2 linked regions of the Rhizobium sp. N324 genome follow. The protein of the gene in region 2 interacts with the protein of the main gene of each other region in a pairwise test. Links are inferred from orthologs where the notes say so. Each region holds a gene or a part of one and is shown on either strand. Other genes may lie near its edges.

Region 1 (14,776 bases), 1.1 Mb from region 2 along the record:
CCGCCCATCTCGGTTACGGCGCCTATGCCCTCTATCTGGCGCCGCGGGCGGCGGCCTTGCCGGAAGATAAGCAGCCAGTGGTGCGGCTTGTGCAGCCCGTCATCGACCAAGCTGCGAAGATGGATAACGATGCCGACCGCAATGCGATCTTCGAGACCCATCTGAAGCTGTCGGCCGAAGCGCCGAAAAATGGCGGGCGCAAGCCCGATATCATCGTCTGGCCGGAAACCTCGATCCCCTTCATCCTGACCGACAACCAGGATGCGCTGACGCGGATCGCCGATACGCTCGACGACAACCAGATCCTGATCGCCGGCGCGGTGCGCGCCGAGGAGATGGGGCCGGGCACGCCGGCGCGCTACTATAATTCCATCTATGTCATCGACGGCCGCGGTCAGATCGTCGCCGCCTCCGACAAGGTGCATCTGGTGCCTTTCGGCGAATACCTGCCCTTCGAGGACCTGCTCACCGAATTCGGCATCCAGAACGTCGTCGAGATGCCGGGAGGGTTTTCAGCAGCAGTGAGCCGGCACCTGCTGGCGCTGCCCGGCGGGCTCAATCTCTATCCGCTAATCTGCTACGAAATCATTTTCCCGGAGGAAATGACCGGCGACATCAAAGACGCCAATGCGATCCTCAATATCACCAATGATGCCTGGTTCGGTGCGACGCCCGGCCCTTATCAGCACTTCCAACAGGCGCGGGTGCGGGCTGTTGAAACCGGATTGCCGCTGATTCGCGACGCCAACAGCGGTATTTCAGCAATTGTGAATGCACGAGGCGAGATTGTTGCCGGCCTCGACCTCGAACAAATCGGCTATATTGATGCAACTCTTGATAGGCCAGGCGTAGAAGCCCGAACGACATACTCCCGGCAAACATACTTCTGGTTGACCGAGATCCTGCTCATTTTGATTGCGCTGGTTTCTCGTAGAGGTTTTATTTCCGGGTTGAATTGACCAAAAACCCCTAAAATTGCATAGTGATGACAATCGGCGTTCCGAACCTATGTTCAAAGGTGGGTTCTCACCACCTGCAACGTGGCGTTTGGGATGGATCAGGGGCATGCCGGTTAAACAGGTTGAAATTCTTAGCTAGGGCACGACCATGATTGAAAACAAAAAGAAGCCGAATCCGATCGACATCCATGTTGGCAGCCGTATTCGCCTTCGCCGAACAATGCTGGGCATGAGCCAGGAAAAGCTCGGCGAAAGCCTCGGCATCACCTTCCAGCAGATTCAGAAATACGAAAAGGGCACCAACCGCGTCGGCGCAAGCCGCCTGCAGAATATCTCGAACATCCTCAATGTTCCGGTTTCCTTTTTCTTCGAGGACGCACCCGGCGAACATTCCGGCGCCGGCGGCGGCATGGCGGAAGCCTCCAGCTCGAATTACGTCGTCGATTTCCTCTCCTCGTCCGAAGGACTGCAGCTCAACCGCGCCTTCGTCAAGATTTCCGATCCGAAGGTTCGCCGCAAGGTCGTGGAGCTGGTGAAGGCTCTGGCAGCCGAGGCCGATTCCGACTGAGCCACCCCCATCGCAAAATCCGAAAGGCGGTCGAAAGGCCGCCTTTTTTGCGTTTTTAGGGCAAAATTTGTCACTTTGCCGCGGATATAAAGATATATTTATGTCCTTCTGCGCTTGTCATCGGGCCTCGAACTGAGTACCTACTAGCTAGCTTTTGTTCTTTGAGGGGAATCCCGGAATGCGCGCGAACTATCTCTTTACCAGCGAATCTGTTGCCGAAGGTCACCCTGACAAGGTCTGTGACCGCATCTCCGACGAGATCGTCGATCTGGTCTACCGCGAAGCGGCCAAGACAGGCGTCAACCCGTGGGGCGTGCGCATTGCCTGCGAAACGCTGGCGACCACCAACCGCGTCGTCATCGCCGGTGAAGTCCGCCTTCCCCCGAGCCTGATGAAGAAGGACAAGGACGGTAAGGACGTCATCAATCCGTCGAAGTTCAAGGCCGCCGCCCGCCGCGCCATCAAGGATATCGGCTACGAGCAGGACGGCTTCCATTGGAAGAAGGCCAAGATCGACGTGCTCCTGCATTCGCAGTCGGCCGACATCGCTCAGGGCGTCGACAGCGCTGCCGACCAGCAGGGCGACGAGGGCGCCGGCGACCAGGGCATCATGTTCGGTTACGCCTGCCGCGAAACGCCGGATCTGATGCCGGCCCCGATCTATTATTCCCACAAAATCCTGCAGCTGCTGGCAGTCGCCCGCAAAAAGGGCGACGGCGAAGTCGCCAAGCTCGGCCCCGATGCCAAGAGCCAGGTGACCGTGCGTTACGTCGACGGCAAGCCGTCGGAAGCGACCTCGATCGTGCTTTCGACCCAGCATCTCGACGAGAGCTGGGATTCGAAGAAAGTCCGCGCCGTCGTCGAGCCCTATATCCGCGAAGCGCTCGGCGAACTGAAGATCGCCGACGATTGCAAGTGGTACATCAACCCGACCGGCAAGTTCGTCATCGGCGGACCGGACGGTGATGCCGGCCTCACCGGCCGCAAGATCATCGTCGACACATATGGCGGCGCTGCCCCGCATGGCGGCGGTGCATTCTCCGGCAAGGACACGACGAAGGTCGACCGTTCGGCCGCCTATGCCGCCCGTTATCTGGCGAAAAACGTTGTTGCCGCCGGCCTTGCCGACCGCTGCACGATCCAGATCTCCTACGCCATCGGCGTCGCCCAGCCGCTGTCGATCTATGTCGACTTGCATGGCACCGGCAAGATCAGCGAAGATCAGGTCGAAGCGGCGATCCGCAAGAACATGGACCTGTCTCCGTCGGGCATCCGCCGCCATCTCGACCTCAACAAGCCGATCTACGCCAAGACCTCCGCCTACGGCCATTTTGGCCGAAAGGCCGGCCGTGACGGCTCGTTCTCCTGGGAGCGCACCGATCTGGTGAAGGCGCTCAAGGAAAGCCTGAAGGCCTGAGATAAAGCATGACGGATATGGAACGCCGCGGCCGGGCGACCGAAGCCTTTTTCGGTCGCCGCAAGGGCAAGGCCCTGCGTGAACATCAGGCCGAGACGCTGAACAGTCTGCTGCCGGCATTCCTTATCGATCTCTCAGCGGCTCCGCTGGAGCCGCTGACATCCCTTTTTGCGGCTCCGGTCGAAAGATTGCGGCTGGAAATCGGTTTCGGCGGCGGCGAACACCTGATCCACCGCGCCCTGGAAAGACCGTCCACCGGCTTTATCGGCGTCGAACCCTTCGTCAATTCCATGCAGAAGCTGCTGTCGCGCGTCGGCGAGACGGGCGCGCGCAATATCCGCGTCTATAATGACGACGCGACCCAATTGCTCGACTGGCTGCCGGACGCCTCGCTCGACCAGATCGACCTGCTCTATCCCGACCCCTGGCCGAAGCGGAAGCACTGGAAACGGCGCTTCGTCTCGAAGACCAATCTCGACCGCTTTCATCGCGTGCTGAAGCCCGGCGGCCTGTTCTGCTTCGCCTCCGACATCGATACCTATGTCAACTGGACGCTGCTCAAATGCCGCGACCATGGCGGCTTCGACTGGATGGCCGACAATGCCTCGGATTGGCTGACGCCTTATGAGGGCTGGCCGAGCACACGCTACGAGGCCAAGGCCCGACGCGAGGGCCGGTCTTCGGCCTATCTGACGTTCAGGAAGATCTGAGTTTCAACGGCGGCTAAAGGGCAATAGTGACGGGCGTGCCGTGTGGCCCCCTCATCCGACCCTGCGGGCCACCTTCTCCCCGCTGGGGAGAAGAGGGAGATTGCCGCTTCGCTATCGCCCCAATTGGACGGAGCGCCTTTAAGCGGAGAGTTCGGTTGGGCAGTGTCTGCGCGCCTTGCCTCCTCTTCTCCCCAGCGGGGAGAAGGTGGCCCGAAGGGTTGGATGAGGGGGCCACACGGCACAGCACGAACGACGATTAGCCTATCCTCACGCAGCCTCCGCAGCGAAATCGAATAAGCGATAGTGCACCGCAAGAGCGGCACAACGCGCCAGGCACTATCTTGACGGTCAGTGCAGGCTGACCGTCTTAAGTTCGTCTTCGGCAGCCTTGAAGAAGGTGCTGGAGCGGTTGTCCGTCAGAAGAATCGGTGTTCCGTCGGCGCCGAACAGTGCCCAGAGATCGACGTTCGGATCGATATCCGGCGCCTCGGGGAAGCATTTGGCGACCTCTTCGGTGCGCATTTTTCTGATATAGGCGACCTCGCCGCTGCCGATGTGGGCAAGCTCGGATTTGGTCAAGTGAGACGTGGCTTCTTTCATCAACATTCCTGTTCCTCCGGAAGAAGGGACCAACGGTTCGACAAACCGTTGTGCTACTGTGAGACCGAAATGTTAATTTTCTTGACCATGCGCGCCGGCTCCGGGCGAATTAGATCGACGGAGAGCAGACCGTTCTTCAGACCGGCGCCGAGCACCTGCATGCCGTCGGCAAGAACAAAGGTGCGCTGGAACTGACGGGCGGCGATGCCGCGATAGAGATAGTCCCGTTCCCCCTGCTCGACCTGACGGCCGCGAATCAGAAGCTGGTTCTCCTCGATGGAAACATCCAGTTCCTCCTCGGCGAAGCCGGCGACAGCGAGCGTGATGCGCAGACGTTCCGGCGCGCCGCTGTCGGCGCCGATGCGTTCGATATTGTAGGGCGGATATCCGTCGCTTGCCTTGGAAATGCGCTCCAGCGTCTTTTCCATGGCATCGAAGCCCAGAAGCAACGGGCTGGCAAAAGGGGTAATGCGGCTCATCTCTTTTCAAGTCCTTGATGCAAGCGACCATCCCGGACCTTAAGGGCAGCATCCGGATGCCGCTAATATGGGGACAGCACCCCGGCGCTGCAAGACGCAGGCGACGTCTCGGCGCCACCCGCAATTTCAAGGTGACGGCCGGGGCTGCTTGACAAAGCGCCTGCTGCCTCGCATCAACACGTGCCGGCGCGCAATGTGCCGATTTGCGACGAGAAATGAAGAAAACGGTGCATTGGATGGCAGGCGCAAGAAAGATCATCATCGACACGGATCCCGGTCAGGACGACGCGGCCGCCATCATGCTGGCCTTCGGCAGCCCCGACGAGCTCGATGTGCTGGGGATCACCACCGTCGCCGGCAATGTGCCGTTGGCGCTGACCAGCCGCAATGCGCGCATCGTCTGCGAACTCTGCGGCCGGACGGAGACCAAGGTTTTTGCCGGCGCCGACGCGCCGATCGCCCGCAAGCTGGTGACCGCCGAACATGTGCACGGCAAGACCGGCCTCGACGGTCCTGAACTCAGCGAGCCGACGATGGCGCTGCAGCCCGGCCATGCCGTCGACTTCATCATCGAGGCGCTGCGGCGTGAGGGCGAAGGCACCGTGACGCTCTGCACGCTCGGGCCTCTCACCAATATCGGCTTGGCCTTGCAGAAGGCGCCCGACATCGCCCCGCGCATCCGCGAACTGGTGATGATGGGCGGCGGCTTCTTCGAGGGCGGCAACATCACGCCGGCGGCCGAATTCAATATCTATGTCGACCCCGAGGCCGCCGATATCGTCTTCCGCTCAGGCGTGCCGATCGTGATGATGCCGCTCGACGTGACGCACCAATTGCTGACCCGCAAGGACCGGGTGAAGCGCATGGCCGAGATCGGCACGGCGCCGGCAAAGGCGATGGTCGAGATGCTGGAATTCTTCGAGCGCTTCGATATCGAGAAATACGGCTCCGACGGCGGGCCGCTGCATGACCCGACCGTGATCGCTTACCTCTTGAAGCCGGAGCTTTTCCAGGGCCGGGACTGCAATGTCGCGATCGAGGTCCAATCCGAACTCACCATCGGCATGACGGTGGTCGACTGGTGGCATGTGACGGATCGAAAGCGCAATGCGAAGGTGATGCGTCATGTCGATGCGGACGGTTTCTTCGATCTTCTGATCGAACGCGTCGCCCGCATCTGATCTTTTGGTTTTCCTTCTCTCACACAAGAGAAGGAAAACAACTTCAGGCGTCCTTCTCGTCGAAGACGGAATTGCTTTCGGCTTCGGCCGCCTTCGGGCCGCCCTTGGCGACGCCGACCATGGCCGGGCGCAACACGCGCTCGCCGATGGAAAAGCCTGCCTGCACGACCTGGACGACGGTGTTGTTCGGCACCTCGGGGTTCGGCACCTCGAACATCGCCTGATGGAAATTCGGGTCGAACTTCTGGCCGACCGGCTCCAGCTTGCGAACGCCGTGGCGCTCGAGCGCCGAGAGCATGGCACGCTCAGTCATCTCCACGCCCTCGATCAGGGTGGTCAGGCCGGCATCGGCCGCGTCCTTGACCTCCGGCGGGATGGCATCCAGCGCCCGGCGCAGATTGTCCGAGACGGCCAGCATGTCACGCGCGAAACCGGCGACGGAATAGGACTTGGCGTCCTTGACCTCACGCTCGGTGCGGCGGCGCAGATTGTCCATTTCGGCGGCAAGGCGCAGATAGCGATCGCGCAGCTCGCCGTTTTCGGCTTTCAGAAGCTCGAGTGCATCAGGCTGGGGGGCCTCTTCCTGCGCGATATCGTTCTCGACGTAGGCGGCAGCGTCGGCTGCGGCATCGGCCGCAGTTGCGTCAGGTCCGTTTTTCGTCGTGTCATCGGTCATGACGGTCTCCGGTGGGTGTCTTCAGATGCGCCCGATATCGAGGTTTGACCGGAAAAAATCAAGTCTGCGTGACAAAGAAGCGAAAATTCCGCGGTCTTCCTCAAAGTGGCGTCAAAGCGGATTGCGCGAAAGCCGGGAGACGAGCTGGGCCGTGTAATCAACCATCGGCACGATGCGGGAATAATTGAGCCGCGTCGGGCCGATGACGCCGACGGCGCCGACGATCCGATCGTCATCGTCACGATAGGGCGCGACGATCAGCGACGAGCCGGACAGCGAGAAGAGCTTGTTTTCCGAGCCGATGAAAATGCGCACGCCCGAGCCGGTTTCGGCCAGATTGAGGATCTCGATCAGGCTGTCCTTCTTTTCGAGATCGTCGAACAGCAGCCGCAGCCGGTCGAGATCCTCGGCGCCGGCAAGGCCTTCAAGCAGGTTGGCGCGGCCGCGGATGATCAGCTGCGCCGGCTTGCCCTCATCAGGGCTGCCGGCCCAGACGGCGATGCCGCGCTCGACGAGATCACGCGACAGGGCGTCGAGCTCGTGACGGACGTTATCCTTCAGCTGGCTCAATTGTTTGCGCAGCTCCGGCAGGGTCTGGCCGGACATGTGGGCGTTGAGAAAATTCGCCGCCTCGGCCAGCTGCGAGGAGGTGACGCCCGCCGGCAGCTCAATGATGCGGTTTTCCACCTGATCGTGATCGCCGACGAGCACGGCCAGCGCCTTTGTCGGCTCCAGCCGGATGAACTCGACATGTTTGAGCACCGGATCGCTTTTCGAGGTGATGACCAGGCCGGCGCCGCGCGAAATGCCCGACAGCATGCGGCTCGCCTCGTTCATCATCGATTCCACCGGATTGCCGCCGCTTTCGGCCCGCACCTGACGGTCGATGCTGGCGCGGTCCTCGGCGGAGAGATCGCCGACCTGCATGAAGGCATCGACGAAGAAGCGCAGGCCGATCTGGGTCGGCAGCCGGCCGGCGCTGATATGCGGCGAATAGATGAGGCCGAGATCTTCGAGATCGCTCATGACGTTGCGCACCGAGGCCGGCGACAGCGACATCGGCAGCAGGCGGGACAGGTTGCGCGAACCGAGCGGCTCGCCACTCTCCAGATAGCCTTCGACGATGCGGCGAAAAATCTCCCTGGAGCGCTCGTCCAGCGCAGCAACGGCATCCGAAACCGATGTCGACCTGATGCCCATGAAGCTTACGAACCCGCGCTGATGATACTTCCCGAAAAGTAAGTCAAACTCGCAGCCGTGGCAAAAGGGAATTTGCAAATGGGCGCCGCCAATCGTAGAAGCGGTCAACAAACCCCAGGAGATAAGAATGCGGCCTTCAGGCAGAAAAATCGACCAGATGCGCAAGGTCTCATTCGAGCGCAATTTTTCCAAGCATGCGGAAGGCTCCTGCCTGGTGAAATTCGGCGATACGCATGTGCTCTGCACGGCCAGCCTCGAAGAAAAGACGCCGCCATGGCTGCGCAATACCGGCAAGGGCTGGGTCACGGCCGAATACGGCATGCTGCCGCGGGCGACCGGCGAGCGCATGAAGCGTGAGGCGGCGGCCGGCAAGCAGGGCGGCCGCACGCAGGAGATCCAGCGGCTGATCGGCCGGTCGCTGCGCGCCGTCGTCGATCTGCAGGCGCTCGGCGAACGCCAGATCACCCTTGATTGCGACGTCATCCAGGCCGATGGCGGCACGCGGACAGCCTCGATCACCGGCGGCTGGATTGCGCTTTACGACTGCCTGAAATGGATGGAAAGCCGCAACATGATCAAGGTCGACCGGGTCCTGAAGGATCATGTCGCCGCCATTTCCTGTGGCGTCTTCGCCAGCCAGCCGGTGATCGATCTCGATTACCTCGAGGATTCCTCGGCCGAGACCGACGCCAACTTCGTCATGACCGGCACCGGCGGGATCGTCGAGATCCAGGGCACGGCCGAAGGCACGCCGTTTAGCGAAGAGGAATTCACCTCGCTGATGGGTCTTGCCAAGAACGGCATCGGCGAACTCGTCGCCCTGCAGAAACAGGCAATTGCGGGATGAACCCCATGCTGGAAGGCATGTTGGAAACGGCGCTCTATGCGCGCGATCTCGATGAGGCCGAGGCGTTCTACGAGAACGTTCTCGGACTCGAAAAGATCACCCGCGCCGCCAACCGGCATGTCTTCTTCCGCTGCGGCCCCGGCGTTCTGCTGATCTTCAATCCCGAGGAAACGGTCAAACCACCGGCGCCCGACGCGCTGCAGGTGCCGCCGCATGGCACGACCGGAGCGGGCCATGCCTGCTTCAGGGTCTCCGGTCGCAACATCGATGCGATGGCCGAACGACTGAAAGCGGCCCGTGTGGCGATCGAATCCGAGGTGCATTGGCCGAATGGCGGCCGCTCGATCTATTTCCGCGATCCCGCCGGCAACAGCCTGGAATGCGCGGAGGCTAAAATCTGGGGCATCGAACAGGATATCTGAATGCGCAAGCTCGAAACGAAGACCATCGTCGTCGCCAGCCACAATGCCGGCAAGATCCGCGAGATCCAGGAATTGATCGGACCGCTCGGCTTCACCGCCAAATCGGCAGCCGAGCTGAATTTCGTCGAACCTGACGAAACCGGCACCAGCTTCGAGGAGAATGCGACGATCAAGGCGGTGGCCTCCGCCAAAACAGCCGGCATGCCGGCGCTTTCGGACGATTCCGGACTGGTGGTCGACGCGCTTGACGGCGATCCCGGCGTCTACACCGCCAATTGGGCGGAGACATCGGACGGCACGCGCGATTTCGACATGGCGATGGCGAAGGTGGAAAAGGCGCTGCAGGATGCGGGCGCGACCAAGCCTGAACAGCGTACCGCGCGTTTCGTCAGCGTGCTCTGCCTTGCCTGGCCGGACGGCCACACGGAACTGTTTCGTGGCGAGGTGGAGGGCAGCGTCGCTTGGCCGCCACGCGGCACCCAGGGCTTCGGCTACGATCCGGTCTTCCAGCCAGAGGGTTACGACATCACCTTCGGGGAAATGAGCAGCGAGGAAAAACACGGCTGGAACATCGGCAAGCCGCAGGCGCTGTCGCACCGGGCGCGCGCCTTCAAACTCTTTGTCGAAACCTGCCTGGAGGCATAAGGTCGCTACGTGGACAATTTCGACACTCCAAGCCCCTCGCGCGACGCGGCGCTGCTGCCCGATACCGGCGAGCCCGGCTTCGGCGTCTATGTGCATTGGCCCTTCTGCGCGGCGAAGTGTCCCTATTGCGATTTCAACAGCCATGTGCGCCACCAGCCGGTGGACCAGGAGCGCTTTACCGCTGCCTTCCTGAAGGAGATGGCGGCGGTGCGGGCGATGAGCGGGCCGAAGACGGTGACCAGCATCTTCCTCGGCGGCGGCACGCCGTCGCTGATGAATCCGGCAACGGTGTCTTCAATTCTCGACGGCATTGCCCGGCACTGGCACGTGCCCGATGGTATCGAGATCACCATGGAGGCCAACCCTTCGAGCGTCGAGGCCGAGCGCTTCCGCGGCTATCGGGCGGCCGGCGTCAACCGCGTCTCGCTCGGCGTGCAGGCGCTTGATGATCGGGACCTGAAATTCCTCGGCCGGCTGCATGATGTCGCCGATGCGCTGAAGGCGATCCGGCTGGCGCGCGACATTTTTCCGCGCATGTCTTTCGACCTGATCTATGCCCGGCCGGATCAGACGGTCGAGCAATGGGAAAAAGAGCTGAGGCAAGCGATCTCCTACGCGGTCGATCATCTTTCGCTCTATCAGCTGACCATCGAGGAGGGCACGCCCTTCTATGGCCTGCACAAATCAGGCAAGCTGATCGTGCCGGATGGCGAGCAATCGGCCGTGCTCTACGAGGCGACGCAGGAGATCACCGCGCGCGAGGGCATGCCCGCCTATGAGGTTTCCAACCATGCCCGGCCGGGTGCGGAAAGCCGGCACAATCTGACCTATTGGCGCTATGGCGATTATGCCGGCATCGGCCCGGGCGCGCATGGCCGGCTGACGCGCGGGCCGGAAAAGATCGCGACGGCGACCGAGCGCAAGCCGGAAGCCTGGCTCGACATGGTCGAGCGCGACGGCCACGGCATTCTCGACGAGGAGCGGCTCGGCTACGAGGAACAGTCCGACGAATTGCTGCTAATGGGGCTGCGGCTCAGGGAAGGCGTCGACCTTGCCCGCTGGCAGCAGCTTTCCGGCCGCGACCTCGACCCGAAACGCGAGGAATTCCTGCTCGAACACAAATTCATCGAGCGGATCGGCAATTCGCGGCTGCGCTGCACGCCGGCGGGCATGCTGATCCTCGATTCCGTCGTCGCCGATCTCGCCTGCTGACATCGGATAACGGATTGTTTCCGGCGCGGCGATAACCTTACCGCCGCACCGGAAAATATTCTCAGCCGTGGCCCTGCATAATTCCTTAAATCGAAATCGACTTTAAGGATAAAATTATGCAGCAATTCAAAGTGCTACAGCGTCCTTTGCGCGTCTGAAGAGACGCGCGGCGCTGTAGTGGCGCCCGCCTTGAACAGGCCGCCGGTCGGCGTCTTCAGGAACATCTCCAGCGGAATATGCTCCTGGTGCAGGAAGCCGGTGGCCGGCAGCAGGCCGTCGCGGACCATCTCGATGACGGCAACGACGGAGGCCGAGGTCGTCCAGGCGATCGCCGTGCGGCGGGCGCCGGCAATCTCGATCGGGTAATAGGCGCGCACGAACTCCTTGCGGCGCAGGCTGCCGTTCTCCGTGCCTTCGGCGGCGACATGGACATAGACGACATCGTCTTCAACAGGCGGCTTGGCATTGGTCAGGATCTCGCCGGCAAGCTTGCGCTTGTCGCGCATCAAAAGCTCGTGGAAGAAGAAGTTCATCAGCTCCATATGGCCGGGATAACGCATGGTCTTGTAATCGAGATTGTCGATCTTGCCGAGCATGGTGTCGCACATGGTGCCGAGGCCGCCCGAGGTGGTGAAGGCTTCGAGCTTGACGCCGCCGACATAGACGGTCTCGTGCCATTCCATCGGCGAGACGAGCTTGCGCACCCCACCCTCGATGACCTCGCAATCGTTCAGATATTCGTTGACGACACCTTCCGGCGACCAGTTGAAAGCATAACCCAGCAGCCCGGTCGGATGCTGCGGCAGGGCGCCGACGCGCATGCGGATCGACCGGCAGCGCTCGAAGCCGTCGGCCAGGCTGGCGCCGACGATGCCGACGAAACCCGGTGCCAGGCCGCATTGCGGCGCCATCAGGCCGCGGGCGGTCTTCGACAGTTCGATGATGAAATTGGTGGTGGGAACGTCTTCGGTCAGGTCGAAATAATGAATCCCGGCGAGATGGGCGGCGCGCGCCAATTCGATGTTCAGATGGTAAGGCAGGCAGGAAAGCACCGCCTCGACATTCGACAGCAGTTCGCCGACCACTTGGACGTCGGCAATATCGCCGGCCCGGCACTTGAAGGGAACGTCGCTCAGCGGCAGCTGCGCATCGACGCCGATGACCTCGAAACCGCCCTCATGCAAAAGCGTGGCCGCCAGCCGTCCGACCTTGCCGAGGCCGAGAACGGCGATCTTTCTAAAACTCATTGATTATCCTCCCATGCGCCCTCCCGGCGCTTCAGTCTTTGTCCGATGCACGCCGCTCCAAATCGGACATGCAGGGGACGGCCGGAGGTATAGAATAAAAAGCTCATAAAGCAAAACGGCCGGAATCGCTTCCAGCCGTCAAAACTTTGCGAAAATCGGATGGTTATTCGTTGATCAGCCGCTTCAGAAGCTCGACCTCGTGCGACAGCTTGGTGTCTCCGGAAATCAGCTCTTCGATCTTGCGCACGGCGTGCAGCACGGTCGTGTGATCGCGCCCGCCGAAACGGCGGCCGATCTCGGGGAAGGAGCGCGGCGTCAGCGTCTTCGACAGATACATGGCGATCTGGCGCGGTTTGACGATGACGCGGGTGCGGCGGTTCGAGACCAGTTCCTGGCGCGAGACATTGTAGTGCCTGGCGACGATGCGCTGGATATCCTCGATGCGCACGCGGCGGGGCTCGCCGGAGCCGACCAGATGGGCCAGCAGTTCGTCGACGCGCTCGATCGACAGGTTCGGCTCGAAGGAGCGCCGGAAGACCAGCTGATTGAAGGCGCCTTCGAGTTCGCGGCCGCTGGCCGTGATGTTGCGGGCGACGTGCTGCAGCAGGTCGGCCGGAATTTCGAGCGACGGATCTTCGAGCCGGGCGGCCGCCAGGCGGCGCTTGAGGATTTCGAGACGCATCTCGTAATCCGGTGCGTCGAATTCGATCGCGACGCCGCCCTGCAGGCGCGAGCGGACGCGGGGATCGAGCGATTCCAGCTCCCAGGGGGCGCGATCGGCGGCGACGACCACCTGCTTGGCGCTGTCGAGCAGCATGTTGAGCAGATGGCAGAATTCATGCTGGATCATCTTGCCCTGCAGGAACTGCATGTCGTCGATGATCAGGAGATCGATATTGCGCAGCGAATCCTTCAGCGTCAGCGCGTCATTGTCACGGATCGCGGTGGCGAAGCGCCACATGAAATATTCGGCGGTGAGATAGACGACGCGCAGCGCCCGCGGGTTCTGCACCGCTGCATTGGCGATCGCCTGCAGCAGGTGGGTCTTGCCGAGGCCGACCGCCGAATGGATGAACAGCGGATTGAAGCGCACGGCGCCGGAACCGGCTTCGGCGATCGTCTTCGCAGCCGCAAGCGCGACGCGGTTCGAGCTGCCTTCGACGAAGGTGTCGAAGGTGAAGCGGCTGTCGAGCGGCGAACCGAAGAGCGGCGAACCAAAGCTTGCGGGCCTTGCCGCAGCAACTGAGGAAACCGCCTGCTGGACGGCCTGGCCGGCCGGCTGGGCGCTTGCGGGGCGGCGCGCCTGGGGGGCAACGACCGGCTCGGGCTGGACCGCCTCATCGAGCGCCTTCGTGCCGCTGCGCGTCGCCGTGCGCACCAGGACTTCGATCTTCAGAATTTCCGGATCCTCGGCCTGGAACAGGCCGGTGATGAGATCGAGATAACGATTGTTGATCCACGACTTCAGGAAGGTGGTGGGAACCGACAGGCGAACCACGCTCTTCGATACCGAATGCAGCTTCAGCCGGGCGAACCAGCTGGCATAGACGTCAGGACCGACTTGGGCCTTCAAGCGCGCGCTGACGCGCTCAAACAAGATGCCGTGCTTCATTTCCGCCTGTGCTTCTCCCACTTCGAGGCGAATGGAGCCAAACGCCTGCGGTGCCACATCCCCATTGTCGAGCCCGCCCGTCGTCATCGTATTCATCTGCATAATGCCGCCTTTCAATTCCACCGGGCGGCTTCCGCTAAAATAGCCGCCCGATTATTCCCCGCTTTGGCGGGCCGACGGCATCCTCATGAAGCCGCTTACCTGCCGGTTCACTCAAACACTGCCCCCGAAGGGACCGGCACAAAACGCCGTTGCAGGAACCGCATTCATGCGGCAACCTTCATCGGCTTTCCGTGCCAGGCCAGCGGTCGATCCTCGTTTTCGACCGATCAGCCCGAACGCAATATCACTTTAACCTTCTCCGGCGGCCTCGCCTTAAACGTGTGGCCACTGAAGGCACAAAACATCCCTGCCCGTAACAGCCACGTTACGGCCCAAATCCGTCGAGTGCTTGAAAAAACGGAAGCGCAAGGCTCCGTAACAAATGGCACAAACTTATCGCCCTGCCGACGTGGCAGTTAAGACCGAGCCTCTGCAGGTGATGTCCGCGCCCTTTGTTGAAAGCCATTTAGGCAGGATCAAAAGGCAATATCAACGATGAATTTTACGCAAAATTAAGAAGCGGGCATTGACTCCGGGGGCCGTTTTCGGGCGTCACACCAGCGTCAAAAAAGAATCGCTTTTGAATCAAGGAGATTCCCCGTTCGGGCTATTTTGACACGCATGGAAAGAAAAAAAATAAAAATCTTCTTGACTCCCCCCTGGTCCCGGAAGGTCGGGGCAGAGTCGCGCGGCGTGAAAGCATCCTTGCGCAAGTCTTTGTTTCTGAATGCTTTTTCCTGTCATGGCACTGACACGAAACAGTCGCAGGATTAACCATACAGGGGCCGATCGGCGGAATCGAAAAAGCCCGGTAAAATTACCGGGCTAATCATAAAGATGAAGTCGTTAACGGAAGATTACGCGGTCGCGCTAACCGAAAGAGCCTTCACACGAGCGGC
Region 2 (16,500 bases):
GGTAGCGATGATCTGGCGGCGCAGCGTCAGGCCGTTGGTGAAGTTGCCGTTATGAGCAATGGCGATGCCGCCTTCCTCGAGTTCGGCAAAGAGCGGCTGTACGTTGCGCATCGCCACTTCACCGGTCGTCGAGTAGCGCGTATGACCGATCGACATGCTGCCGGGCAGGCGGGCGAGCGTCATCGGGTTGGTATAGTGATCGCCGACGAGGCCCATATGGCGCTCCTGATAGAAGCGTTTGCCGTCGAAGGAGACGATGCCGGCTGCTTCCTGTCCGCGGTGCTGCAGGGCATGCAGACCGAGAGCCGTCAGTGTGGCGGCATCGGGATGTCCCAGAATTCCGAAAACCCCGCATTCTTCATGCAGCGTATCTCCGTCGAGCGGATCGTCGGTGGGCAAGGAATGGGACTGGTTCATTTCTGCGGGCCTCTGCTCTCACAAGAATGGATCGGCATTTCCAGAAATAGCTGAAGCCCGACAGAGCTGGAATGCCCGGCCGGACCCCTCATTTCAACTCCCGCTCAAATGGCAATTGCCGGAAGGCGGGTCAAGCTCTTGAACACTGTGTCAATTCGCCGGCTGCTGTGCAGGCGCTGTCGGTGCATCTTCCGCCGGCGCCTGGTCGCCCGTCGGCGGATTGGTGCCTTCAGCGCCGCCCTGTGCCGGCGGCTGAAGCTTATCACGGATGCTCGCCGGTATCATCTGGGCAAATTGCTCCGGCAGAGCCGATTTCAGCTTCACGACCATCGAATCCAGGAAGGGCTTCGACTTCGCTTCGTTGACCCAGGCCGGGCGGTGGTCGGCATCGACCAGCCAGTTCCAGAAAGCGACGGCGACGACCAGCAGCAGCACGCCGCGCGCAGCCCCGAACAGGAAGCCGAGCGTGCGGTCGAGCGCGCCGACGCGGCTGTCGATGATGAAATCGGCGATCTTCATGGTGATGAAGGAGATGACGATGAGCGCGATCAGGAAGACGACCGCTGCCGAACCGACGATCGCGATGCGGTCGTCATCGGTGTATTTCTTCGCATAGGGCAGAAGGTAGGGATAGAGGTAATAGGCCGCCGCTGCCGATCCGCCCCAGCTTGCGATCGAGAGGATCTCGCGCGAGAAGCCGCGGACCATCGCCAGCACGGCGGAGAAGAGCACGACGCCGATGACAATACCGTCGAAAATCGTAATGGGCATGTAAATTCAACTCCAGGACTGCCGCTTGGCGGCCGTGTCGTGCCTTATCGTGTGCCTCCTATATCATCACCAATCTTGGCAATGAAAGGATCAAACCTCGTCTTCCACACGCAACGCCCCCTTCGACCCGGCGATGCGCGCGACCAGATCCGGCAGGCTTTCGACCTCGTTCCAGCGTCCGCCGGAACCCTTCGGCAGTTCGGCGGAGGCGGAGGGAAGCAATGCTGCGGAAAAGCCCAGCTTCTCGGCTTCCTTGAGGCGCTGGGCGGTGTGCGCAACCGGCCGGATGGCGCCCGACAGGCTGACTTCGCCGAAATAGACGCAATCGGCGGGAAGGGCAATACCGGCAAGCGAGGAAACAAGGGCCGAGGCGACGGCGAGATCGGCCGCCGGTTCGGAGATGCGGTAACCGCCGGCGACGTTGAGATAGACGTCGTGCTGGCCGAGCCTGACGCCGCAATGGGCTTCCAGCACCGCCAGGATCATCGACAGCCGGGCCGAATCCCAGCCGACCACCGCGCGCCTCGGCGTGCCGAGCGAGGTCGGCGCCACCAGCGCCTGCACCTCGACCAGCACCGGGCGCGTGCCCTCCATGCCGGCGAAGACGGCTGCACCCGGCGATTTTTCGTTGCGCTCGCCGAGGAAGAGTTCGGAGGGGTTGGCGACCTCGCGCAGTCCTCTGTCCGACATTTCGAAAACGCCGATCTCATCTGTCGGGCCGAAACGGTTCTTGACCGTGCGCAGGATGCGGTAGTGATGGCCGCGATCGCCCTCGAAATAGAGCACGGCATCGACCATGTGCTCGACGACGCGCGGGCCGGCGATCTGCCCGTCCTTGGTCACATGCCCGACGAGCACCATGGCGGCCCCCGTCTGTTTGGCGAAGCGGATCATTGCCTGCACGCCGGTGCGCACCTGCGTCACCGTTCCCGGCGCGGATTCGGCAAGTTCGCTCCACAGTGTCTGGATGGAGTCGATGATGACGAGGTCCGGCCGCTTGCCCTCGGCAAGCGTCGCCAGAATATCCTCGACATTGGTTTCGGCCGCCAGCATGACGTCGGTATCGGCGGCTGCCAGACGCTGCGCCCGCAGCCGGACCTGGGCGACGGCTTCTTCGCCGGAGACGTAGATGATCTTGTGGCCGCGCCGCGCAAGGGCAGCGGCCGCCTGCATCAGCAGCGTCGACTTGCCGATACCGGGGTCGCCGCCGATCAGCACCGCCGAGCCGCGCACGAAGCCGCCGCCGAGTGCCCGGTCGAGCTCCGACATGGCAGTATGGATGCGCGGCGCCTCCTCGATCTCGCCGGAGAGCGCCGTCAGTGCCACCGGCCGGCCCTTCTTCGGCGTCTTGCCGGGGCCGGAGCCGATCCCGCCCATCGGGTCTTCTTCGACGATGGTGTTCCACTCGCCGCAGTTCTCGCATTTGCCCGCCCAGCGGGTATGAACCGTGCCGCAGCTCTGGCAGATGAATTGTGTCCTGGCCTTCGCCATCGAATACTCTTTCAGTCCGGGTCCCGAGTGAAGCAGACGACTGCTTCATCGAATCATTGTCGTGCCTGAGATAATGGCTATCGCGACGGATCAAAACTAATGATTTTCCCATCAGCCTCTCCTGTGCCTATCCTTTGCCTCTGCTCATCCTGAACGGTGGAAAATGTTCGATTATTCGTTCACGCACTGGTTTGCATTTCTCTCGGCCGCGGTTCTGCTCAATCTCTCGCCCGGGCCCGACATCGCCTTCATCCTCGGTCACACGATGAGAGGCGGAAAACGCGCCGGTTTTTCCGCGCTGTTCGGCGTCTGGTCCGGCGCCTGCCTGCATGTTCTGATGGCAGCGCTCGGCCTTTCCGCCGTGCTCGCCGCTTCTTCGGTCGCCTTCTCCGCGGTCAAGTGGATCGGCGCCGCCTATCTTGTCTGGCTGGGAATCCAGGCTTTGCGCGCCGGCGGCGGCAATGGCCTGATAAAGGCTGCCGGCGAAGAGTTGCCGGTCGCAAGGATCTACCGACAGGGAATCCTGGTGTCGCTGCTCAATCCGAAAGTGGCGATTTTCTTCCTTGCCTTCCTGCCGCAATTCGTCGTCGAAGGGGCAGGGCCGGCATGGGCCCAGCTCATGCTGTATGGCGGGCTCATCATCGTCGTTGCCGCCTTCATCGAGCCGCCGCTTGTCCTTCTCGGAGGGCGTCTTGCCGATGCGCTCAGGCACAATCAAAAAATCGGGCTATGGCTCGATCGTGGCCTCGGCGCGCTTTTCCTCGCGCTCGGCGTCCGCCTTGCGCTCAGCAGCCGCTGAACGGGTAGGCTATTCCTCCTCGGCGACGTAGCGCCGTTCGTGGCGCAGCCCCATGCTGGTCAGCATCTCGTATCCGATCGTGCCTGCCGCGCGTGCCACGTCGTCGAGGGCCATGTTCTTTCCGAACAGCTCGACATAATCCCCGGCGCGCACGGCGTTGTCGGGCAGGTCGGTGATATCGAAGATGGTCAGGTCCATGGTGATCCGGCCGGCGACCGGGACCTTGTGTCCGGCGATGAAGCCTTGCCCGCCCTGCGGCACGGCCTGGCGCAGCGGCACGCCGCCGCTCGACAGGCCGCGCATATAGCCGTCGGCATAACCGGCCGAGGCGATCGCCAGCCGGCTCTTGCGGCCAAGCTGGAGCGCCCGCCCATAGCTGACGGTCTCGCCGGCCTCGACGCTGCGCACCTGGATGATGCGCGCTTCCGCGGTCGCCACCGGCCGCATCGGATTGGCGAGGCCGCAGACCGCTTCGCCGCCATAAAGCGCGATGCCGGGACGGGTCAGGTCGAAGTGATAATCCTCGCCGAGAAAGATGCCGGCCGAGGCGGCAAGGCTTGAATCGATGCCTTCATAAGCAGCGCTAACCCTGCGGAATGATTCGAGCTGCCGCCGGTTCATCGCATGGCTGGGCTCATCGCCGCAGGCGAGATGGCTCATGATCAGCACCGGTGCGAAGCTCGCCGGCCGCGACACGTCGTCGGCGAGTGCGATCGCATCGTCCATGTGCAGTCCGAGCCGGTTGAAGCCGGTGTCGACATACAGCGCGCAGGGATAGTCGCCGTAATCGGCAAGAACCGCCATCCAGAAAGCGAGCTGCTCATCGGAGGAAATTACCGGCACCAGATCGTTTTCGAAAAAGCGCCGCTCGGTGCCCGGCCATATGCCTGAGAGCACGAAGATGCGGGCCTCGGGCGCATAAAGCCGAAGCGTGACACCCTCGTCGACCGTGGCGACGAAGAAATCTCGGGCGCCAGCCATATAGAGCGCTTCACCGGCATCCTCGATGCCCATGCCATAGGCATCCGCCTTGACGACGGCTGCGGCGCGCGCCGCGCCGGAGCGGCGCGCCATGTCGCGCCAGTTCTCCGTCAGCGCCGTCAGATCGACGGTCAGCCGCAGGCCCGCGGAAGCGAAAAGATCGTCGTCTTCGAAGGGGATGGGGAAATCTGTCATGAATCGCCGTGAACCAGTGGAAGGAAATCGCCAGAGCCAGTTTAAAGCATGTCGCGCAAAAGTGTGCAGCGGTTTTGCGATAACGACAGGTGTAAAAACAAAGAGCTAAAGCGCAAGGAGCGAATCTGAAAGATCGCGACGCGCTTTAGAAAGCATTAGGGCCAAGGCAGGTCACATACCACCCTTTGCCTGTCATACGATCACTTTTGTTCAAGACGCGTGCAGGCTTCCGCGATAATCTTGGGGGATGCAGAACGTATCGCAAAAAGAAGCGGCGGAGGCCATGCCGCTTGCGAACGTGGAATCGGCCCGCTTCTGGCGGGATAGCCGCTTCCGCGGCATGGAGTGTTTGAGCGCCACCTTCCTGACGCATGAATATGCGCCGCATGCGCATGACACGTTCAGCATCGGCGCGATAGAAAGCGGCAGCCAAATCGCCACTCTCAGCGGCAGGCGGGAGGAAACCGGCCCGGGCGACCTTTATCTCATCGATCCCGGTGTCATCCATGACGGTGCTCCGGGCGGCGAGGGCTACCGCTACCGGATGATCTATCCCGACATGAAGCTGTTCGTCGATATTCTCGAGGATGTTACCGGCAAGGCCTTCCATGCGACGCCCTCTTTCTCCGGCGGGCTTCCACGCGATCCACAGCTCGCCAATGCCTTTCACGCCGCCCATCGAACGCTTGAGAGCGGGGCCGGCGCGCTGGAATCCGATGAGGGAATGTTTTCGGTGCTGGCAGCGATCTTTGCGCGTCATGGCAGCGCAGTCATCGTTCCTGTCGATACGCAGGAACGAAGCGCGGTGGCCCGCGCCCGCGAATACCTCATCGAGAACTTCGACAGCGATGTCGGCCTCGAGGAACTGGCCGGAGTGGCAGGTTTGAGCCGCGCCCACCTCATCCGTGCCTCCGCAAGGAATATCACATTACCCCGCACGCTTTTCTGACGGATCGGCGCGTGCAGGTGGCCCGTCGGCTGCTGCGGCAGGGGCGCATGCCTGCCGATATTGCGCTCGAATGCGGTTTTGCCGATCAGGCGCATTTCAGCCGACACTTCAAGGCACGGACAGGCGTAACACCCGGCCAATTCCGCACGGGCTGATCACTTTCGTTCAATACGGCCCTGGCTGGCCGGGCTAATCCTCCGCGATCTTGATCAGGAGGTTGCCATGTTGCAGCACAGCCGGCCATCCGGCGAATTTCTTGCCGGAATGCGCGCCATTTTTCCGCTTGTTGTCGCCGTGTTGCCGATCGGCCTGGTGTTCGGCGCGGTCGCGGCCACCAAGGGGCTTTCCCCGCTGGAAACGACGCTGATGAGCGCGCTTGTCTTTGCGGGCGGTTCGCAATTCGTGGCCATGGACATCTGGACCCATCCGGCAAGCTGGATCGGCGTCGGCTTTGCAGCCCTGCTGGTCAATATCCGCCATGTGCTGATGAGCGCGTCGATCGGCACGAAGATGCAGTCCTTCTCCAGCGTCAAACGATATATCGCCATGCTGTTCCTCGCAGATGAGCTGTGGGCCATGGCGGAATTCCGCGCCGGCGCCACGCGGCTGACGCCGGCCTGGTATGCCGGGATCGTCACGCCCTTCTACCTCACCTGGGTCGGCTCTTCGCTAACAGGCGCACTGCTCGGCGCCTTTCTCGGCAATCCTGCGGCCATCGGCCTCGACTTCGCTTTTCCGGCCGTCTTCATCGTGCTCGTCATGGGGTTCTGGAAGGGGCCGGAAACCGGCGCCGTCCTTGCGGCAAGTGGTGCGGCATCCGTTGTGGTCCACCATTTCGTGCCGGGGGTCTGGTATATCGCCGCCGGCGCTCTGGCCGGGCTGGCAACGGCCCTATGGCAGGGCAGGGCGCGGGAGCAGGCGGCATGACACTCGATCTCAACATCATGATCGCCATCCTCGCGATTGCCGCCGCAACGGTGTTCACCCGCGTCGCCGGCCTCCTATTGGTCCGTCATGTCGAGATGGATGAGCGGCGGAGAACGGCGATCGAGTCCATTCCGCCGGCGGTGCTGATGGCGGTCATTGCCCCGACCGCCTTTGCGGCGGGCTGGGCGGAGACCTTGGCCTGCGCGGTAACGGCAATCGCCGCGCGCCGTCTGCCGATGCTTGCGAGCATCGTGATCGGCGTCGCAACGGTCGCCCTGTTGCGGACCGCCGGGCTTTAGCTAAGGTAATCGACGCGGGACCGCGTCAATGTTCCTCGTAATGTGTGAAGGAGGGATCGGCGAGATCGGCGAAGCGGGTGAATTCCGACTGGAAGGCGAGCTTCACCGTTCCCGTCGGCCCGTGACGCTGCTTGGCGATGATGACATCGGCTGTGCCCTTCACCTTGTCGAACAGCGCTTCCCATTCCGGATATTTCGGATCGTGGGGATCGCGCGGCTCCTGGTTCTTGACGTAATATTCCTCGCGGAACACGAAGAGCACGACGTCGGCGTCCTGCTCGATCGAACCGGATTCGCGAAGGTCGGAAAGCTGCGGCCGCTTGTCGTCACGGCTTTCGACCTGACGCGAGAGCTGCGACAGGGCGATGATCGGAACGTTGAGTTCCTTGCCCAGCGCCTTCAGGCCGGTGGTGATCTGGGTGATTTCCTGCACGCGGTTGTCGCTGGATTTACCCGAGCCGGTCATCAGCTGAATGTAGTCGACCACCAGCACGTCGAGGCCGCGCTGACGCTTGAGACGGCGCGCGCGCGCCGAAAGCTGGGCGATCGAAATGCCGCCGGTCTGGTCGATATAGAGCGGCACCTTCTGCATCATCATCGAGCAGGCGACAAGCTTTTCGAAATCGGCATCGTTGATGTCGCCGCGGCGGATCTTCGAGGAGGAGACTTCCGTCTGCTCGGAGATGATACGGGTGGCAAGCTGTTCCGACGACATTTCGAGCGAATAGAAGCCGACGACGCCGCCATTCCTAGCCTTCATGCTGCCGTCCGGCTGGACTTCCCCTTCATAGGCGGCGGCGATATTGTAGGCGATATTGGTCGCAAGCGAGGTCTTGCCCATGCCGGGGCGTCCGGCAAGGACGATCAAGTCCGAACGCTGCAGGCCGCCCATCTTGGAATCCAGCGAATGGATGCCGGTGGAAATGCCGGAAAGCCCGCCGTCGCGTTCCTTGGCGACGGCCGCCATGTCGATCGCCAGCGCAACCGCATCGTTGAAGGCCTGGAAGCCGCCGTCGTAGCGGCCGTTTTCCGCCAATTCGAAGAGGCGGCGTTCGGTATCCTCGATCTGAGACTGCGGCGGCATGTCGAGCGGCGCGTCATAGGCGATGTTGACGACGTCCTCACCGATGGTGATCAGCGCCCGGCGCAGCGCGAGATCATAGATCGCCCGGCCATAATCCTCGGCATTGATGACGGTGACGGCATTGCTGACGAGACTTGCCAGATATTGCGAAACCGTCATGTCGCCGACCTTCTCGTCGGCCTTCAGGAAGGTCTTGATCGTCACCGGGTTGGCGATCTTGCCCATGCGGATGATATCGCCGGCAACCTCGAAGATCTTCCGGTGCAACGGTTCGTAGAGATGGATCGGCTTCAGGAAGTCGGACACCCGGTAGTAGGCGTCGTTGTTCATCAGGATGGCACCCAGAAGCGCCTGCTCGGCTTCGATATTGTTGGGTGCTTCGCGATAATGCTGCTCCGAGGGAGCAACAGCTGCAATCTTTCGAGCGGCGTCGTTCATCATCATCCGTTCTGTCTTTTTCCAGCTCCCGGATTTGCAATTCCGGACGCGAAAATCAAGAGGTTGCGAAAGGAGCAGGCGCCCGCTTCGCTGAAATCCTGAACGCTGTGCACGTTGTTCGACTTCTCCACAGTCCGGGGCGACACAAAGGAGAAATACCGTCAGTGTCACCCGCACGACACGGCATGGTGCCGACTCAGCCCATCCGTTTCGGAGAAGGTTATTTTAGCGCGATGCCATAAGGCACGCAGCAAAAACATCCGGATCATCCCCAACGAAAAAGCCCGGCGCTAAGGCCGGGCTTCCCTCACGCGGATCGCTCCGACGATATTATGCTTCGTCTTCGTCGACGCCGTCGGCTTCCGGATCGAAGAAATCTTCCGGACGCAGAGCGTCTTCGTCGACACCGTAGATGGCGTCGACCGAGGTGAGTTCTTCACCCTTGGCCTGGCGCTCTGCCTCTTCGGCGGAACGGGCAACGTTCAGCTCGACGTGGATTTCGACTTCGGCATGCAGCTGCAGCTCGACCTTGTGCAAGCCGATCGCCTTGATCGGCGTGTTCAGGTGAACCTGGTTGCGGCCAATGTTGAAGCCTTCGGCGGCGAGAATCTCGACGACGTCACGGGCAGCGACCGAGCCGTAGAGCTGGCCGGTTTCGCCGGCGGAGCGCACGACGATGAAGGACTTGCCGTCGAGAACGTCGGCGACCTTCTGGGCTTCCGACTTGCGTTCGAGGTTGCGGGCTTCGAGCGTCGCACGCTCGGCTTCGAAGCGGGTCTTGTTGGCGGCGTTGGCGCGCAGCGCCTTGCCGAGCGGCAGCAGGTAGTTACGGGCAAAGCCGTCGCGAACCTTTACGGTTTCGCCCATCTGGCCGAGCTTGGAGATGCGTTCGAGAAGGATGACTTCCATTTTCTTTTACCTTTCTGTGTCTCAGATTTTCGTGTCGGATTGTTTGGGGGCATCAGCATCTTTCGTCGGGGTCAGCGCGATCGCCTTGCGCGTATCGCTGAGACCGAGGACGAGGATGAGGAAAGCTGGCAGCAGAATGAGCATCGAGGCCAGGTAGCTGAGGATGAGGGCCGGCAGCCGCCAGTCCTTGCCGCGCGTGCGGAAATGCAGCGAGGCGAAACCGGAAAGCATGAAGCCGGCGCCGAAAGTGCCGATTACCGTCGCGCCGACCAGTGCCGGCACGCCGCCGAAGAAGCAGGCGGCAAGCCCGGCGAGGAAGATGAAGATCGAGTTGCGGTTCATGCGCAGCGACGAGGGGATGTCCTCGCGCGGGCGAAGACCGCGGCCGGAGGCTGCGACGATACGCACGGCAAAATAATAGGCGGCAAACAGCATGGAGACCCACATGCCGCCCTGCACCGCCGGCAGCATCAGCACGATCAGCGATTTGGTCTGCGCGGTCGCCGCCGGATCGGGCATGAATTCCGGTTGCTGGTCCTTGACCGAGGCGATCAGCAGGTCGACGATCTGATCGGTGATGGCAGGCCCATAGCCGATCATCACGCCGATGACGATGACAGCGAGCGTCACCAAGCCGCAGAGATGCAGCAGGATATCGGAGAGTGGGTACCAGGCCAGCAGATGGTCCGGGCCGCCGAGTTCGGAGGCGGGACGGGCGAGATTGGCGAGGTGGCTGAGCCAGCCGGCTGGCAACAGCGTCACCAGCGTCATGATTAGCGCGAAAGAGGGGGAGATGAGGGCCGCGCCGAGTGCGGCTGCCGTGACGACGGCCGCGATTGCCGCGGCATTGCCCCAGCCGAGCCCGACGATCAGAATCGGAAGCGCCGAGGCCGTGTAGAGCAGCGCGCTGAAAAACGACGGCTGCATGCTCGCGCCCAGCATCAGCAGGAAGGCGGTCAATCCGGCGAGTGCGCCGATCAGCAGCGTTTTAAGGTCAGGTCGGTTCAAGGTCGCTGTCCTGCTTCATCAAGCAGTTAGAGGATGTTGCTGAATCGAATTCAGAAACGTCTCAACATGGGTTTTTAGAGTTCCGATCCGCGCCCATCGCGGAAGGGAGGCAACCCCCGGATCTGCGATCCGGGGGTCACATATTGTATCAGGCTACGACGTAGGGCAGCAGGCCGAGGAAACGGGCGCGCTTGATCGCCTGGGCGAGTTCGCGCTGCTTCTTCTGGGAAACGGCCGTGATGCGGGAAGGAACGATCTTGCCGCGCTCGGAAATGTAGCGCTGCAGCAGGCGAACGTCCTTGTAGTCGATCCGCGGCGCGTTGGCGCCGGAGAACGGGCAGGTCTTGCGGCGGCGATGGAACGGGCGGCGGACCGGAGCGGAGGAAGTTTCAGACATATCTTGGATCTCCCTTATACGCGGTCTTCGCGCGGACGGCGCGGACGGTCTTCACGGTCGCCGAAGCCACCTTCACGCGGAGGACGCGGGCCGCGGTCACGATCGCCGAAGCCGCCTTCACGCGGGCCACGGCCGCCTTCACGCGGACGGTCGTCGCGGTCGCGCTTCTGCATCATGGCAGACGGACCTTCTTCATGCTTCTCGACGGCGATCGTCATGTAGCGAAGAACGTCTTCGCTGATGCGCATCTGACGTTCCATTTCCTGGACGGCAGCAGCCGGTGCATCGATGTCCATCAGGGCGTAGTGCGCCTTGCGGTTCTTCTTGATGCGGTAGGTGAGGGACTTGAGGCCCCAGTTCTCGATACGCCCGACTTTACCGCCGTTAGCTTCGATCACACCCTTGTACTGTTCTACGAGGGCATCGACCTGCTGGGCGGAAATATCCTGCCGGGCAAGGAATACATGTTCATAAAGAGCCATGACAGCTTTGCCTTTCTTGCGTTTGGTTCAACCCGATATTCGGCGGCTAAGCCTCAACGACTGCTCCTGATTGGGCGAACCCAGGCAAGAAAGCGTTTCCGAGACGGTCGAGAGCGGAGACACGGGAGGCTGGAACGCTTGCGTTCCGAACGATTTCCGAGGAAACCGGCCCTCCGTTCAGCCACCAGCCAGAAGACCGGGTTAACGAACAGCGCGGCTTATACGGATTTTTCGGGGAAAGGCAACCCCAATCAATATTCAAGCCCGACGCAGACCGTTCGCCAGCGTCGGGCCGGATCAGAGGATCAGGTTCAGAGCGTCAGCGGATACTGCCGGTGCACCTTGGCGATCTCAGTCAACACTTCGTTCGACAGCGTCAAGTCGGCCGCGCCGATATCGACTTTCAGTTGCTCCATCGAGGTGGCGCCGATGATGGCGGAGGCCATGAAGGGTCTCGACAGGCAGAAGGCGAGCGCCATGGCCGCCGGGTCGAGACCGTATCTGGCCGCGATCTCCAGATAGGCCTTGGTTGCCGGCTCCTGCAGCGGCTGCAGGCGGCCGCCGATATCATGGTTGATCGAGCCGCGCGAACCCTTCGGCCTGGCGCCACCGACATATTTGCCGGACAGGATGCCGCCGGCGAGCGGCGAATAGGCGAGCAGCCCGACATCCTCGTGATGGGAAAGCTCGGCGAGATCCAGGTCGAAATGGCGGTAGAGCAGATTGTATTCGTTCTGGACGCTGGCAACGCGCGGCAGGCTCTTCTGCTCTGACAGCGTCAAGTATTTCTGGATGCCCCAGGTGGTTTCGTTGGAAAGGCCGATCGCCCGGATCTTGCCTTCCTTGACGAGTGCCCCCAGCGTTTCCAGGATGTCGAGCATATTGGCGACGGCCTTGTCGCGATCCTGGGTGAAGGGATTGTAGCTCCAGTTCTGGCGGAAGTGGAAATGGCCGCGGTTCGGCCAGTGGATCTGGTAAAGATCGACATAATCGGTCTTCAGCCGCGTCAGGCTGGCCTCGAGCGCCAGCCGGATATTCTTTGCGTCGGCGCCTTCGCCGCCGCGTATATAGTCGCGGCCGCGGCCGGCGACCTTGGTGGCGAGTACGATATCCCCGCGCTTGCCTGATTTGCCGAACCAGCTGCCGATATAGTCCTCGGTCCAGCCCTGTGTTTCAGGCGAAACCGGGGTGGTCGGGTAGAGTTCGGCGGTATCGAAGAAATTGACGCCCTTTTCGACGGCGTAATCCATCTGCGCATGGGCGTCGGTTTCGCTGTTCTGCGAACCCCAGGTCATGGTGCCAAGGCAGATTTCTGAAACGGAAATGTCGGTGCGGCCGAGTGAATTGTACTTCATGAGAAAACCTTGGGAGAGAGCTGAAGCCTTGGGGAGGACCGGGCAAATCTAGGCCGGATTTGGCGGAGCGCAAGAGTAAAAGCCTGGCTTTTGCGCCGGTCCGGAAGGCTTTGCGGAGAATGGGCCGCCACTTGACTCTGCCGGAAAGAATGTCAATTGGAGGCAAAACGCCTCGCGGGGCGCGCAATCAGGGGCATGAGCCAGGGATACGAGAATGACCATTGCTTTCACTTTTCCCGGTCAGGGCAGTCAGGCCGTCGGCATGGGCAAGGATCTGGCCGAAAATTTCGCCGAAGCCCGCGCCGTTTTCGACGAGGTGGATGAGGCGCTCGGTGAAAAGCTTTCGGACGTCATGTTCAACGGTCCCGAGGATACGTTGACCCTGACGGCGAATGCCCAGCCGGCGCTGATGGCCGTCTCGATCGCCGTCGTCCGGATTCTTGAGGCCAAGGGGCTGGATCTGAAGTCCAAAGTCGCCTATGTCGCCGGCCACTCACTCGGCGAATATTCTGCCCTTTGCGCCGCCGGCACCTTTTCGCTCGCTGACACCGCCCGGCTGCTGCGCATCCGCGGCAATGCCATGCAGGCGGCAGTCCCGGTCGGCATCGGCGCCATGGCGGCGATCATCGGCCTCGAACATGCCGACGTCGTCGCCGTCTGCGAAGAGGCCGCTGCTATCGGCGCATGCCAGATTGCCAACGACAATGGCGGCGGCCAGATCGTCATCTCGGGTGAGAAGGCAGCCGTCGAAAAGGCAGCCGGCCTGGCAACGGACAAGGGCGCCAAGCGCGCCATCCTGCTGCCGGTCTCAGCACCCTTCCATTCGAAGCTGATGGCGCCCGCCGCCGAGGCCATGCGTGCGGCCCTGGCAACGGTTGCCAAATCCGATCCGGTCGTGCCTCTGATCGCCAATGTCCGCGCCGCCCCGGTGACGAGTGCCGACGAGATCGCCAGCCTGCTGGTCGAGCAGGTGACCGGTCAGGTCCGTTGGCGCGAGACGGTGGAATGGTTCGCCGGCAATGGCGTCACCACCCTTTATGAACTTGGTTCCGGCAAGGTGCTGACCGGCCTTGCGCGGCGCATCGACAAGACAGTCAACGGCATCTCCGTCAACGGTCCGGCGGTAATCGACGCGGCCGTTGCCGCCCTCATGGCCTGATTGGTATTTCCAGATATCCAGATATAAGGAACGTTTCCATGTTCGATCTTTCCGGCCGCAAGGCTCTCGTCACCGGCGCATCGGGCGGTATCGGCGAGGAAATCGCCCGCCTTCTGCATAAGCAGGGCGCCATCGTCGGCCTGCACGGCACCCGCGTCGAGAAGCTGGAAGCGCTGGCGGCCGATCTCGGCGAGCGCGTCAAGATCTTTCCGGCAAACCTCTCCGACCGCGACGAGGTCAAGGCGCTCGGCCAGAAGGCTGAGGCAGAACTTGAAGGCGTCGACATTCTCGTCAACAATGCCGGCATCACCAAGGACGGCCTCTTCGTGCGCATGAGTGACGAGGATTGGGACGCCGTTCTCGAAGTGAACCTGACGTCGACCTTCCGTCTGACGCGCGAATTGACGCATCCGATGATGCGCCGCCGCTATGGCCGCATCATCAACATCACTTCCGTCGTCGGCGTCACCGGCAATCCGGGCCAGGCCAATTACTGCGCCTCCAAGGCCGGCATGATCGGCTTCACCAAATCGCTGGCGCAGGAGATTGCCACCCGCAACGTGACGGTCAACTGCGTCGCGCCCGGCTTCATCGAAAGCGCCATGACCGGCAAGCTGAACGACAAGCAGAAGGAAGCGATCATGGGGGCGATCCCGATGAAGCGCATGGGCACGGGCGGCGAGGTCGCGTCGGCCGTCGCCTATCTTGCCTCCTCCGAGGCTGCCTATATGACGGGCCAGACGCTGCACGTAAACGGCGGCATGGCGATGATCTGAAACGACAAACCGTCGGCATGCGAGTATTTCCGCCAATAGCATGTTGAGCAATCACGAACCGTTGATTTTCTCGCTTTGCGGCAGACCTAAAGCATGTTAAGCGGGCCATGACTGTCAACAGTCGTCCCGAGAAAGCAGACGGACCGGCGAGCTTTTTGCAAGCCTGGGACATCTCTGAAGCCGGGTAAACGAGTTTGCCGAGGATGTCTGAAAACATCGCAGGCTGAAACAGGGTAGGGGTGCCGCAACGGCATTCCGATCAGGACATAAGGTCGAGGAAACCGACATGAGCGATATCGCAGAACGCGTAAAGAAAATTGTTATTGATCATCTTGGCGTCGATGCCGACAAGGTCGTCGAGAGCGCCAGCTTTATCGACGATCTGGGCGCTGACTCGCTCGACACGGTCGAACTTGTCATGGCATTCGAAGAAGAATTCGGCGTTGAAATTCCTGACGACGCTGCCGACTCGATCCTGACGGTCGGCGATGCCGTGAAGTTTATCGAGAAGGCCCAGGCCTGATCCTGTAAGTTTGAGAAAGGGCGGGCTTGGAGTCCGCCCTTTTCTTTTCGGCCTATTTCTCCATAGAGCATAAGAGACGGGGGAAAGCACGCGATGAGACGTGTCGTCATAACCGGTACCGGCATGGTGTCACCCTTGGGATGCGGAACCGAGGTGACGTGGTCGCGGCTGCTTGCCGGCCAGAACGGCGCCCGTCTCGTCACCGAATTCGAGGTCGACGACCTTCCCGCCAAGATCGCCTGCCGTATTCCCATCGGCGACGGCACCGACGGCACCTTCAATGTCGATCAGTGGATGGAGCCGAAAGAGCAGCGCAAGGTCGATCCCTTTATCATCTACGGCATGGCCGCCGCCGACATGGCGCTTGCCGATGCCGGCTGGCATCCCGAGACCGATGAGGACCAGATCGCCACCGGCGTGCTGATCGGCTCTGGCATCGGCGGCATCGAAGGCATCGTCGAGGCGGGCTACACCCTGCGCGACAAAGGCCCGCGCCGCATCTCCCCCTTCTTCATTCCGGGCCGCCTGATCAACCTCGTTTCCGGCCAGGTCTCGATCCGCCACAAGCTGCGCGGACCCAATCATTCGGTCGTCACCGCCTGCTCGACGGGCGCGCATGCGATCGGCGATGCCGCGCGGCTGATCGCGCTGGGTGACGCCGACGTCATGGTCGCCGGCGGCACGGAATCCCCCGTCAGTCGCATTTCGCTCGCCGGCTTTGCAGCCTGCAAGGCGCTGTCGACCCAGCACAACGACGACCCGCAGAAGGCCTCGCGCCCCTATGACCGCGACCGCGACGGCTTCGTCATGGGCGAGGGCGCCGGCATCGTCGTGCTCGAGGAACTGGAACACGCCAAGGCGCGCGGCGCCAGGATCTATGCCGAAATCGTCGGCTACGGCCTGTCTGGCGACGCCTATCACATCACCGCGCCATCCGAAGACGGCGAAGGTGCCGGCCGCTGCATGGCGATGGCGCTGAAGCGCGCCGGACTGACGCCGGCCGATATCGATTACATCAACGCCCACGGCACCTCGACCATGGCCGACACGATCGAACTCGGCGCCGTCGAGCGGCTGGTCGGCAACGCGGCATCGAAGATCTCGATGTCCTCGACCAAATCGGCGACGGGACACCTTCTTGGTGCCGCCGGCGCGATCGAGGCGATCTTCACCACGCTTGCCATCCGCGACAATATCGCGCCGCCGACGCTCAATCTGGACAATCCCGAACGCGAGACGGCGATCGATCTGGTTCCGCACAAGGCGCGTGAGCGAGAAATCAATGTGGCGTTGTCCAACTCGTTCGGATTCGGCGGCACGAACGCGTCGCTCGTTCTGCGCCGTTACGCGCAATAACAGCCCGCGCGGCGCAATAAGTGTCCCTTGCGCCGCGACGGCCGCTCCTCTGCATTGCGCAGCAGGGCGTGCGGGCGCATAACGACCGGCAGCGGCGCCGTTGAACGGCGGCAGAACCTGCTTTTGCCGCATTGCTTCGCGAAATAGCGACGTGAGGGTCAAGTTTTAGAGGATTGCCGGTGAG

Evidence for each region.
Region 1: the proteins of AMK05_RS07435 (region 2) and dnaA interact in binary tests that used the Escherichia coli proteins (3 or more experiments, as listed by UniProt). The link is inferred for Rhizobium sp. N324 from one-to-one orthologs.

The regions. Positions count from the first base shown.
Region 1 is NZ_CP013630.1:403,706-418,481, reverse strand. The notes cover bases 11,603-14,565. They hold dnaA (chromosomal replication initiator protein DnaA), read right to left. Parts: upstream 13,878-14,565; coding sequence 12,327-13,877; downstream 11,603-12,326. Other genes in these bases: AMK05_RS01975 (saccharopine dehydrogenase family protein), read right to left, coding at 11,603-12,163. In the rest of the region: lnt (apolipoprotein N-acyltransferase), read left to right, coding at 1-959; AMK05_RS02035 (helix-turn-helix domain-containing protein), read left to right, coding at 1,108-1,527; metK (methionine adenosyltransferase), read left to right, coding at 1,706-2,944; tRNA (guanine(46)-N(7))-methyltransferase TrmB, read left to right, coding at 2,953-3,654; AMK05_RS02020 (DUF1150 family protein), read right to left, coding at 4,003-4,260; AMK05_RS02015 (Hsp20 family protein), read right to left, coding at 4,308-4,733; AMK05_RS02010 (nucleoside hydrolase), read left to right, coding at 4,970-5,914; nucleotide exchange factor GrpE, read right to left, coding at 5,958-6,590; heat-inducible transcriptional repressor HrcA, read right to left, coding at 6,702-7,790; rph (ribonuclease PH), read left to right, coding at 7,918-8,637; AMK05_RS01990 (VOC family protein), read left to right, coding at 8,634-9,059; rdgB (RdgB/HAM1 family non-canonical purine NTP pyrophosphatase), read left to right, coding at 9,060-9,704; radical SAM family heme chaperone HemW, read left to right, coding at 9,714-10,916; more of AMK05_RS01975, read right to left, coding at 11,051-11,602; rpsT (30S ribosomal protein S20), read right to left, coding at 14,735-14,776. UniProt on the Escherichia coli protein: Plays an essential in the initiation and regulation of chromosomal replication. Binds in an ATP-dependent fashion to the origin of replication (oriC) to initiate formation of the DNA replication initiation complex once per cell cycle.
Region 2 is NZ_CP013630.1:1,543,553-1,560,052, forward strand. The notes cover bases 6,104-9,072. They hold AMK05_RS07435 (replicative DNA helicase), read right to left. Parts: upstream 8,352-9,072; coding sequence 6,855-8,351; downstream 6,104-6,854. Other genes in these bases: AMK05_RS07425 (AzlC family ABC transporter permease), read left to right, coding at 6,104-6,530; AMK05_RS07430 (AzlD family protein), read left to right, coding at 6,527-6,829; rplI (50S ribosomal protein L9), read right to left, coding at 8,682-9,072. In the rest of the region: purF (amidophosphoribosyltransferase), read right to left, coding at 1-417; AMK05_RS07400 (CvpA family protein), read right to left, coding at 568-1,188; DNA repair protein RadA, read right to left, coding at 1,279-2,679; AMK05_RS07410 (LysE family translocator), read left to right, coding at 2,843-3,478; alr (alanine racemase), read right to left, coding at 3,488-4,654; more of AMK05_RS07425, read left to right, coding at 5,826-6,103; more of rplI, read right to left, coding at 9,073-9,260; AMK05_RS07445 (DUF2232 domain-containing protein), read right to left, coding at 9,282-10,268; rpsR (30S ribosomal protein S18), read right to left, coding at 10,417-10,665; rpsF (30S ribosomal protein S6), read right to left, coding at 10,680-11,147; AMK05_RS07460 (aldo/keto reductase), read right to left, coding at 11,459-12,502; fabD (ACP S-malonyltransferase), read left to right, coding at 12,717-13,661; fabG (3-oxoacyl-[acyl-carrier-protein] reductase), read left to right, coding at 13,700-14,437; AMK05_RS07475 (acyl carrier protein), read left to right, coding at 14,724-14,960; fabF (beta-ketoacyl-ACP synthase II), read left to right, coding at 15,054-16,316; endolytic transglycosylase MltG, read left to right, coding at 16,496-16,500. UniProt on the Escherichia coli protein: The main replicative DNA helicase, it participates in initiation and elongation during chromosome replication. Travels ahead of the DNA replisome, separating dsDNA into templates for DNA synthesis.